DNA from 3 places in the Paenibacillus sp. JJ1722 genome. Region 2 is predicted to be linked to each of the others. Evidence: riboswitches for the same ligand, from Rfam matches in the RefSeq annotation. Region 2 holds a riboswitch; each other region holds the start of a gene.
The links. Region 2 has a riboswitch for glycine ahead of gcvT (glycine cleavage system aminomethyltransferase GcvT). Riboswitches for the same ligand answer to the same signal wherever they lie in the genome.
Positions count from the first base shown of each region.

Region 1: it holds a riboswitch for glycine, as region 2 does, so the genes downstream of both, ACM1ND_RS20800 (alanine/glycine:cation symporter family protein) here and gcvT (glycine cleavage system aminomethyltransferase GcvT) in region 2, are expected to answer to the same signal.
Region 3: it holds a riboswitch for glycine, as region 2 does, so the genes downstream of both, sdaAB (L-serine ammonia-lyase, iron-sulfur-dependent subunit beta) here and gcvT (glycine cleavage system aminomethyltransferase GcvT) in region 2, are expected to answer to the same signal.

Region 1 covers NZ_CP182500.1:4,691,981-4,695,260, forward strand. Annotated here, with positions in the region: gene ACM1ND_RS20795 (iron-containing alcohol dehydrogenase) at 1-358, shown strand, start outside; gene ACM1ND_RS20800 (alanine/glycine:cation symporter family protein) at 416-1,834, opposite strand; glycine riboswitch at 1,994-2,088, opposite strand; gene ACM1ND_RS20805 (glycoside hydrolase family 1 protein) at 2,353-3,280, opposite strand, start outside.
Region 2 covers NZ_CP182500.1:4,518,808-4,522,087, forward strand. Annotated here, with positions in the region: gene ACM1ND_RS20005 (PTS mannitol transporter subunit IICB) at 1-724, opposite strand, end outside; gene gcvH (glycine cleavage system protein GcvH) at 1,102-1,500, opposite strand; glycine riboswitch at 1,801-1,992, shown strand; gene gcvT (glycine cleavage system aminomethyltransferase GcvT) at 2,170-3,270, shown strand.
Region 3 covers NZ_CP182500.1:413,782-417,061, forward strand. Annotated here, with positions in the region: gene sdaAA (L-serine ammonia-lyase, iron-sulfur-dependent, subunit alpha) at 1-804, opposite strand, end outside; gene sdaAB (L-serine ammonia-lyase, iron-sulfur-dependent subunit beta) at 794-1,483, opposite strand; glycine riboswitch at 1,695-1,810, opposite strand; gene ACM1ND_RS01815 (DUF6359 domain-containing protein) at 2,025-3,280, shown strand, end outside.

The DNA of each region.
Region 1 (3,280 bases), 170 kb from region 2:
ATTATCCGCTGTATATGATATTCCTCATGCTGGCGGTCTGGCGATCCTGTTCCCCAACTGGATGAGACATACGGTGGATCAGGATGCTGCACGCATGAAGCGGCTGATGCTCAGCATGTTTGATTTAGATACCACTGGTAAAACGGATAAGGAAATTGCTTTGGAGGGGATTGATCGCCTGAGTGCATTCTGGACAAGTCTCGGTGCCCCTTCCACCCTGGCCGATTACAATATTAATGATGAGCAATTGGAAAAAGTCGCAAACATTGCAGCCCGTGAAATGGAATACGGAGGCTTCGGTAATTATAAAAAGCTGAACCAAGAAGATATTTCAGCTATTTTGCACGCATCGTTATAACATTCAAAAGGGAGTGTCCTCAAGCCTGTGATGACTGAGGGCACTCCCTTTTGGAATTTATGAATTAACCGTTTGTCCTTTTTCTTCTACTTGGATAGCTGCCCCTACACTGGCACCTGCAAGAATGCCCTTTTTCTTACTAGAATTCAGAGAATCCATATAGGTTCGGGTTTCTGCGACTACAATTCCTGATAAGCCGAGCAGGGCAATCAGGTTCGGGAAAGCCATCATTGCGTTAAAGATATCTGCCAGCAGCCAAATCGCATCCAGTTTAATGAACGCGCCCCCGGCAACCAGTAGGATGAACAGATAGCGGTATGGCTTAATCCACTTGACCCCAAGCAAATATTCAACACAGCGTTCCCCGTAATAGTTCCAGCCGAGCATGGTGGTGAACGCAAACATAATCAGAATGATTGTGAGCAGTTCTGCCCCCAGCGGGAATGCGCTGGAAAATGCTTGCTGAGTCATCAGGCCCGCATCGGTAGGCCCGCTCCACACACCACTAACCAGTAGCGTCAACCCGGTCATCACACAAATAACCATCGTATCAATAAACACGCCTGTCATGGAAATTAGCCCTTGCTCCGCAGGCCATTTGGTTTTGGCAGCTGCGGCTGCAATCGGTGCGCTTCCCAATCCGGCCTCATTGGCAAAAATACCTCTGGCTACCCCACTTCGCATCGCCAGCATAATCGTAGCTCCGGCAAATCCGCCCGTTGCAGATGTAGTTGAAAATGCCGAATGGAGCACCAGCGCAATTGCGGCAGGTAGTTGGTCAGCAAACCGAATCAGTACGATGAGACAGATCAGTACGTACAAGCCTGTTTTAAAAGGAACGACCTTCGTCGATACCTTGGCAATGCTTTTGAGTCCTCCAATAGTAACAAGTCCTGTAAGGATAGCAATAATCAGTGCCGTTACAATGGGCGGAACGCCAAAACTGTTTTCGGTCGAAGATACAATCGCTTTGACCTGCGGAAACGTTCCAATCCCGAACAACGCTACCAGCATGCCCGAAAAAGCAAACAGCATCGCCAGCGGTTTAAAACGGCGTCCCAGACCTTTCTCAATATAATACATCGGGCCGCCGGAAAATTGCCCATTCCGATCCTTCACCCGGTATTTTACCGCAAGTACACCTTCCGCATATTTCGTCGCCATCCCAAAAAAGGCTGCAACGACCATCCAGAACAAGGCACCCGGCCCGCCCAGCTTAATGGCTGTCGCTACGCCGACAATACTTCCTGTGCCAACTGTAGCCGCCAACGCTGTACTCAAAGCCGCAAAACTACTTACATCCCCGCTGCCTTCATTCGGGGCCTTACCGATCAGCTTGATCGCCAGGGGCAGGCGGAATACCTGCAGCATCTTCAAACGTATGGTCAGCCACAACCCCGTTCCCATGACAAGAATGATGAGAGGCGCCCCCCATATCCAACTGCTAATCGCTTCTAACACATGTACCAAATTCATTTCAACCCGCTCCTCCAGCATATTAGAAAACAAAAAAGAGTCAAATCCGCTGATTCGACTCCTGGAGAGGTTAAAGGCACGAAAAAATACAACCATCTTGCGCAGGTTTCTGCCTCTAATAGCTTATAAAAAAGCCTAGGGCATTCCCTGTCACAGGTTATTCGCGTCTCTGTCCTTTTGCCTGAGAGTTTAAGCAGATGTTCTCTGCGGTGCACCTTCGGCGCCCAATTAAGGGTCTCTCCAGAGTTCTGTCCGTTTACGGTCCCCGCTTGTTGCTGTAATCAGCCTAAGCACCTGAGAGTTTTGCCCCTTCGGTCGGAACTTTCGTTCCATCTCCCGCAAACATCAACCAGACATATGAAATTTTTATTTATTATACAGAAAACTTTCAGCTTATTACAAGTGAAAAGTTTGTGAAGCCCTCTGAAACATTATTATTATGTCTATCAAAAAAAGCGGGTACAGCAGATTGCATCCTTAGGATGTCCTCTGCTATACCCGCCCGAGAAAATTTGGAATTACAATTCTTCACCATTGGTTGCTATCACATTTTTATACCAGTTAAATGAGTCCTTTTTGGAGCGTTTGAGCGTTCCGTTACCGTCATCATCCAGATCAACGTAAATAAATCCGTAGCGCTTGGACATTTCGGAAGTAGACATGCTCACAAGGTCGATAGGACCCCAGCTGGTGTAACCAATCAGATCAACACCGTCGGCAATCGCTTCCTTCATTTGGACAATATGCTGACGCAAGTAATCAATGCGATACGTATCATGCACAGAGCCGTCTTCTTCCACCTTATCATACGCACCCAAACCATTTTCCACGATGAACAGCGGCTTTTGGTAGCGGTCATAAAACGTGTTCAGCGTAACACGCAGGCCGATCGGATCGATCTGCCATCCCCAGTCAGAGGACTGTAAATATGGATTTTTCACGCCGCCAATCAGGTTTCCTGCTGCTTTTTCGCCTTCTGGACCTGCAGATACGGTCAAGGTCATGTAGTAGCTGAATGAGATATAATCGACCGTGTTATTTTTTAAAATTTCGGCATCGCCTGGTTCTGTGTGTATAACAACATTATTTTCTTCAAAATAACGATTCATGTAGTTGGAATATTCCCCACGGGCATGCACATCCGTAAAGAACAGGTTCATCTGATTTTCATGCTGGGCTTTCAGTATATCCTCTGGATTACACGTATGTGGGTAGCTTTCCAAACGAGCCAGCATACAGCCGATTTGAGAGCCCGGGATGATCTCATGTCCTCGTTTTGTCGCCAGTGCACTAGCTACAAATTGATGATGCAGTGCTTGATATATCGCTTGCTGCTTGTTTTCTACGCGGTCAATGACCACCCCGCCACCGGTAAACGGACTCATGGTCATTACATTGATTTCATTAAAGGTCAGCCAGTATTTTACTTTATCCTTATAACGCGTG
Region 2 (3,280 bases):
GGCAGTAGGCTAGCAAAATACCGAGCCCCGGCCCAGGGTTGGATTCCAGCATAAACAGTACGGATTTTCCTGTTCTTGCAGCTTCCTCTAACGCAATCGGACTCAATACTCCGTGATTCAGCGCGTTGTTTAAAAATAATACTTTTCCGGGCTCAATAATGAGGTTGACAAGCGGCAATAGCCCTGCGTTCACGAGGAACTGTACCCCTGCCGACAACACTTGACTGATCATTTGTACAATCGGGCCAATCGCCACATGGGCAAGCAGCGCTAGAATGGCACCGATAATTCCGGCCGAAAAGTTATTGACCAGCATTTCAAAGCCTGATCTGACTTTGCCTTCAATGGCCTTGTCGAACTTCTTCAATATCCACGCAGCCAGCGGACCAGCTACCATCGCGCCCAGGAACATCGGGATATCGGCTCCCACTATGACACCCATCGTCATAATGGCACCAATCACACCTCCACGCTGTCCGTGAATCATCGTGCCCCCTGTATAACCGATCAGTAACGGCAACAAATAATTTTTCATCGGGTCAACCAATTGTGCAAAACCTTCATTCGGGAACCATCCGGTCGGAATAAAGAGTGCCGTAATCAGCCCCCACGCAATAAATGCTCCCATATTGGGCATAACCATACCGCTAAGAAAACGGCCAAAACGCTGTACGGCGACACGAGTGCCTCCTTTTGAACTTGGCTTTGCGTCCAATGTACTCATATTCAAATCCTCCTTGTAGGTAAGCATCACTACCTTTTCTTAAAATTCATACTAAATGACAGCGCTATCTTCATCAACGAAATGAAAACGTACTTTCGTCATGAACGTTGATGACAACATTTAAATTTAAATTATCCGGGAAGGTATTATACCTGCATAATTCTTCTTAATATGACCTGTAGCTATAGAAATTAGTCGAAAAACCGTGCTGGATTATGTATGATTCTTATATGGGGACAACCCTCTAAATCAGAATAAAACACGTAATTACGTTTGCAAAAAGACAAAAAAATAGCCGCTACGTCAAATCATAGCGACTATTTTATACAAAAATCGAGCAGACAAATAACCCTCTTACTCCATACTACAATGCTCCATTATTGCTCATCGGAAATCAACTGCTCATACTGATCCGCAGACAGTAGCTTGCCCAAGGCTTCCTCCACATCTTTATCCATCTCTACTTCGATCATCCAACCTTTTTCATAGGGAGATTCATTCACTAGCTCAGGTGTACTTTCCAGCGTTTCATTCACTTTTAGTATGGTTCCCGTCACCGGAGCAAAAAGGTCGGATACTGTCTTCACCGATTCAATCGTACCGATCTCCGCTCCCTGCTCAATCGTTGCTCCCGCCTCAGGTAATTCTACAAAAACAATATCACCCAGTTGATGCTGTGCAAAGTCTGTAATACCAATTCGTACCGTTCCATTCTCTGTCCGCTGAACCCACTCATGTTCGTCTGTATACCAAAGTTGCTGCTTTACTTCACCCATTCTGTTCCCCTCACTTCCATATGAATAAAATCGCTTTTGCTCACTGTACTAGACAGGTTAAGATTATGACAACAAGAACACTCATGTCAATAATACTAACAAAAATACTTCATATCACCTCATATAGCGTACTATATAAAAATATGATAGCTTATAACAAACGCTTACATATCCTTATTTATATATTAAATGTTTTTTCTATTGTTTTTGATGACATTTTTATTGACATTTTGAATGAATTTGCGTATTAATGGGTTATAGCAAATGCTTTGGGAAACACCCCGACAACTGCAAACGCGGATGAACGCGGAGGGAGAGACTGCCAAAAAGATTCGCATAGCTGTTGCCGCTTGTGAGACATAAGTGCACGCGAATCGGATCAAGTTGTTATCTGCAAAGCCAGGTAATATACCGTTGATCCCGAAGGTAGCGCCGAAGGAGTAAACCTGCATTGCAGGTGAATCTCTCAGGCAAAAGGACCTCTGCCGGACGCATCTCTGGAGAGCATTCGCTATTGGAGCGGATCACCCAAGGGGAAACCCGGTACATACCGGGGTAACTTTCTGGTATCAAGGACAGAGCTGAAAAAAAGAGTGTAGACTGCCGTCTATACGTTTTTTTCGGCCTGTCTTTTTTGTTTAGCCGATCACACCGGATAGGAGTGGAATAATGACTAATTTGCGAAAAACACCGCTATATTCGTCCTACGGGACGCAGTCTGGGGTTCGTTGTATTGACTTTGGCGGCTGGGAGCTCCCGGTTCAGTTTAGCGGCATTCAAAAGGAGCATGAGGCCGTCCGGCAACGTGCGGGTTTATTCGATGTATCGCATATGGGCGAATTTTTGGTTGAAGGCAAAGAAGCCGAAGCTTTTCTGCAAAGGGTGACCACGAATGATGTCAGCCAGTTGGAACCAGGTCAGGCACAATATTCACTCCTGTGTTACCCCGATGGAGGGGTAGTAGACGACCTACTTGTTTACTGCAAAGGACCGGAACGCTACATGCTCGTTGTGAACGCATCCAACATCGATAAGGATTGGGATTGGCTAATTCGCCATATGCCTGCATCCGTTCACATGGAGAATGTGTCTGATGCGATAGCATTGCTAGCGTTGCAAGGACCGGAGGCAGCACGTATTGCCGCAGCCGTGGCAGATACGGACATTACGAATCTGGCATCTTTCCGCTTCCATGAGAATGTGCCATTGTTCGGAGCAAAAGCACTTGTCTCACGAACCGGATATACGGGCGAAGACGGTTTTGAATTTTATATACCTGCTGCGGAAGCACCAGCCGTATGGGAGGGTTTGCTTCGTTCCGGTGAGTCGTATGGGCTGATTCCCGCTGGACTTGGTGCTCGGGATACACTACGCTTTGAGGCACGGTTGCCGCTATATGGTCAGGAGTTATCTGCCACGATTTCGCCACTCGAAGCTGGTCTAGGTTTCTTCGTCAAGCTGAATAAAGGAGATTTTATCGGTAGAGAAGCACTGCAACGTCAGAAAGAACAAGGGATTCCTCGCAAATTGATCGGGCTGGAAATGATTGATCGCGGTATCCCACGCGCCCATTACCCGGTATTCGCAGAAGGACAACACATTGGTGAGGTCACAACGGGGACTCAGTCGCCCACCTTGAAGCGTAATCTGGGCCTCGCCTTGGTGGACAGTCGTTTTAGCGCCCTCTCCACACCGTTGGAGGTTGAGATTCGTGGCAAACGCCTGCGTGCCGAGGTGGTGGCAGCACCCTTTTATAAACGCCCGCGCTGATCTTAAACTC
Region 3 (3,280 bases), 2.0 Mb from region 2:
GCGGTGCTTCGACGGCATCGCACTGCCGACTTCAAGCATCACGTCAATGACTTCGTCAGACGGAATAGCGCTGCGCACACCCGCCAAAGCCATATCCGCTGCGGCAAGCGCAGTCACGGCTCCCAGCCCGTTGCGCACGATGCACGGAATCTCCACGAGTCCGGCGACGGGATCGCAAATCAGGCCGAGCGTGTTCTTAAGAGCGAGGCCCACGGCGTGAACAGCCTGTTCAGGCGTACCACCACGCAGCTCGACCATAGCGCCAGCAGCCATCCCGATAGCTGAACCAATCTCAGCCTGACAGCCTCCCTCCGCGCCAGAAATGAAGGAGTTGTTGGCGATCACGTAGCCAATGGCTCCAGCGGCGAACAGGCCGTTCACCATATGCTCATCATCCCAGCCGAACCGCTCCTGCGCACTGATGAACACACCAGGGATAACCCCACATGAGCCTGCGGTAGGCGTGGCGACAATACGACCCATGGATGCATTTACCTCCGACACAGAGAGGGCATAAGCCATGGCCAGCGCGGAGGCATCGCCGGAGCAGGTTTCCCCTGACCGCAGATACTCGGCTAGGCGCTTGCCGTCACCGCCCGTCAATCCACTGCGGGATACGGTGTCTTGTGTCTGACCGCGATGAACGGCTTCCTTCATGACTTCATAATAATCAGACATTTGGCGAAAGATTTCTTCCTCCGTTGTATTCGTCTCTTGTACCTGCTCTTGAATCATCAAACGGCCAATTGTGGTGGATTCTTCAGCGCATAAAGCGCTGATTTCATGCAGATGGCTAAACCGCATCGGATTCAGCTCCTTTTTTCAAATTAATCATCTTAATTTCATACATATGAGGTAAAGAACGCAGTTCCGCAATCAGTTCAGCTGGAGCAGAACTGTCCGTTTCAATGGCGGTGAGTGCTTCACCATCCCGGCCTTTGCGATCTACGTGCATATAGGCAATGTTAATGTGGGCCGCGCCCAGCGCTGAAGTTATCGCGCCCAATGTACCGGGCTTATCCGAGTGGAGAAGCACCAGCGTAGGCAGCTCCCCGGTCAGATTGACCCGGAATTCGTTGAGCTGCTGGACATGGATGCTGCCGCCGCCGATGGAGGAGCCCAACAGTGTGCGCTGATCCTCGCCCTTCCACAGCTCGAAACGGACAGTGTTCGGATGTGGCGCGGGGAGTCCGCTGACGGCGAATTCCACGGCCATCCCGGCTTGCTCTGCCCATTGCTCGGCATCCGGAATCCGGTGATCGTCCGTATCGTAATTAAGCAGCCCTGCGATGAGCGCCAGGTCTGTACCGTGTCCTTTATACGTGTCGGCAAAGGAGCCGTACAGCGTCATGCGGGCACGGTCAGGCTGCGTCCCGAGCCAGTGCCGGGCAACGCGTGCGAGCCGCACCGCGCCTGCGGTGTGTGAACTGGAAGGTCCGGTCATGGCCGGACCGATAATAGAAAATACATCTTTGAAACGCATGGTGTGGCCCCCTGTATGTTCTAATACCATACTATATGGTATTTCCGCGTCTTTGCGCGGTTATGACGGTTCCTAATGCTGACGCACAATGTGAGCACAAAAAAGGACAGGATAAGGAAGTTTCCCTTATCTCTGTCCTCGTTACCTGAGAGTTTCGTGCGGTGTTCTTACCGCCTTACCCCTTGGGTGGCTTGCGCTCTCTCCAGAGTTGCGTCAGATGACGATACATGGACCTGAGAGATTATCCGTCAGCCGGGTGCTGACGTCTTGCTCCTTCGGTGCCGCCAGAGTGTAGGCTCCCTGGACAGACTCTCCCGTCATCTTCATTCGCGTATACCGTTCTACATGTCTTCCTTAGCGTAATGTATGCCGTGCTCGGTGTCAATCACAGGTTTAATTTTTACATAAACAGGTGCGTTTCCAATAAAAAAGATTAAAATTTACATAATTATGGATGAAACCAGGAAGGAATTAGAAGATTGGCGGCTAATCTGATAAAGGACAAGTATATTTATGGAAATCATAGGAGGGATATTGACGTATGGTAAAAGGCTTGCGATTCACAGGTTCACGCTTAAAAGGGATGTTGCATCTAGCAGCGATCGTATCACTGCTGATTGGGATCTTCGTTCCATTCGGTCAGGTCAAGGCGGAGGGAGCATTGACAGTAGCCGAAGCACTTCAGCGCCAAAGCAGTGGAGGTACGGTGACGGTGGAAGGTTACATCGTCGGACATGCTACCGGATCGAAAACGGCTAACTTTTCTTCCCCGTTCGCGAATGATTTTAACGTACTGATTGCCGATCAGGCAAATGAACGTAATACGTCTAATCTGTTGGATGTACAGCTGACTTCAGCGTACAGAGGGCAATATGGGCTATCAGGCCATCCTGAGCTGATCGGCAGCAAAATTCGTGTGACGGGTACACTCGGCGCCTACAATAATTTTGGTGGAGTGAAAAGTCCAAGTGCTGTTGAACTGGTGAGCGGAAGCGAGCCGGGGGAACCAGGCGAACCTGGCAACCCGGGTCAACCCGGTACTACACTGCCGGATGGAAAAGGCAAAAAGGTGCTGTTCGATAATACGCACGCACAGACCGCTGGTGCAGCAGATTGGGTCATTGAAGGCGCCTTCTCCGACTTTGCCAATGGACTGCGTAATGTAGGCTTTACGGTAGACCAATTGAATCGTCCCATTCCTTTTACTTATGGAGAGCAGGCCATAACATATGACAAGCTGCGCCAATATGATGTGTTCATTATTGGTGAAGCGAATGTTGCCTTTAAGGCATCCGAGCAGGCTGCCCTGCTGCAATACGTGAATAGCGGGGGGAGCGTCTTCTTCATCTCCGATCATTATAATGCGGACCGTAACAAAAACCGTTGGGATTCCTCCGAGGTTATGAATGGTTACCGTCGTGGAGCCTATACTAATCCGGCCAAGGGCATGACTGCAGAAGAAGCTGCATCACCGGCGATGCAAGGATTAACAAGCTCCGATTGGCTGGCGGCCAACTTTGGCGTTCGTTTCCGTTACAATGCGCTGGGTGATGTGAATGCTACCGAAATTGTAGCCGCAGATCAATCTTTCGGCATTACCAAGGGTGTGCGCTCGATTGCAATGCATGCAGGATCTACGCTGGCTATTATTGATCCTACCAAGGCTAAAGGCATTGCTTATATCCCTTCAGGCACGAAAAAATGGGGTAATGCGGTAGACCAGGGAGTTTATAACGGCGGGGGCCGTGCGGAAGGACCTTATGCCGCTATCTCCAAGGTAGGTCAAGGCAAGGCAGC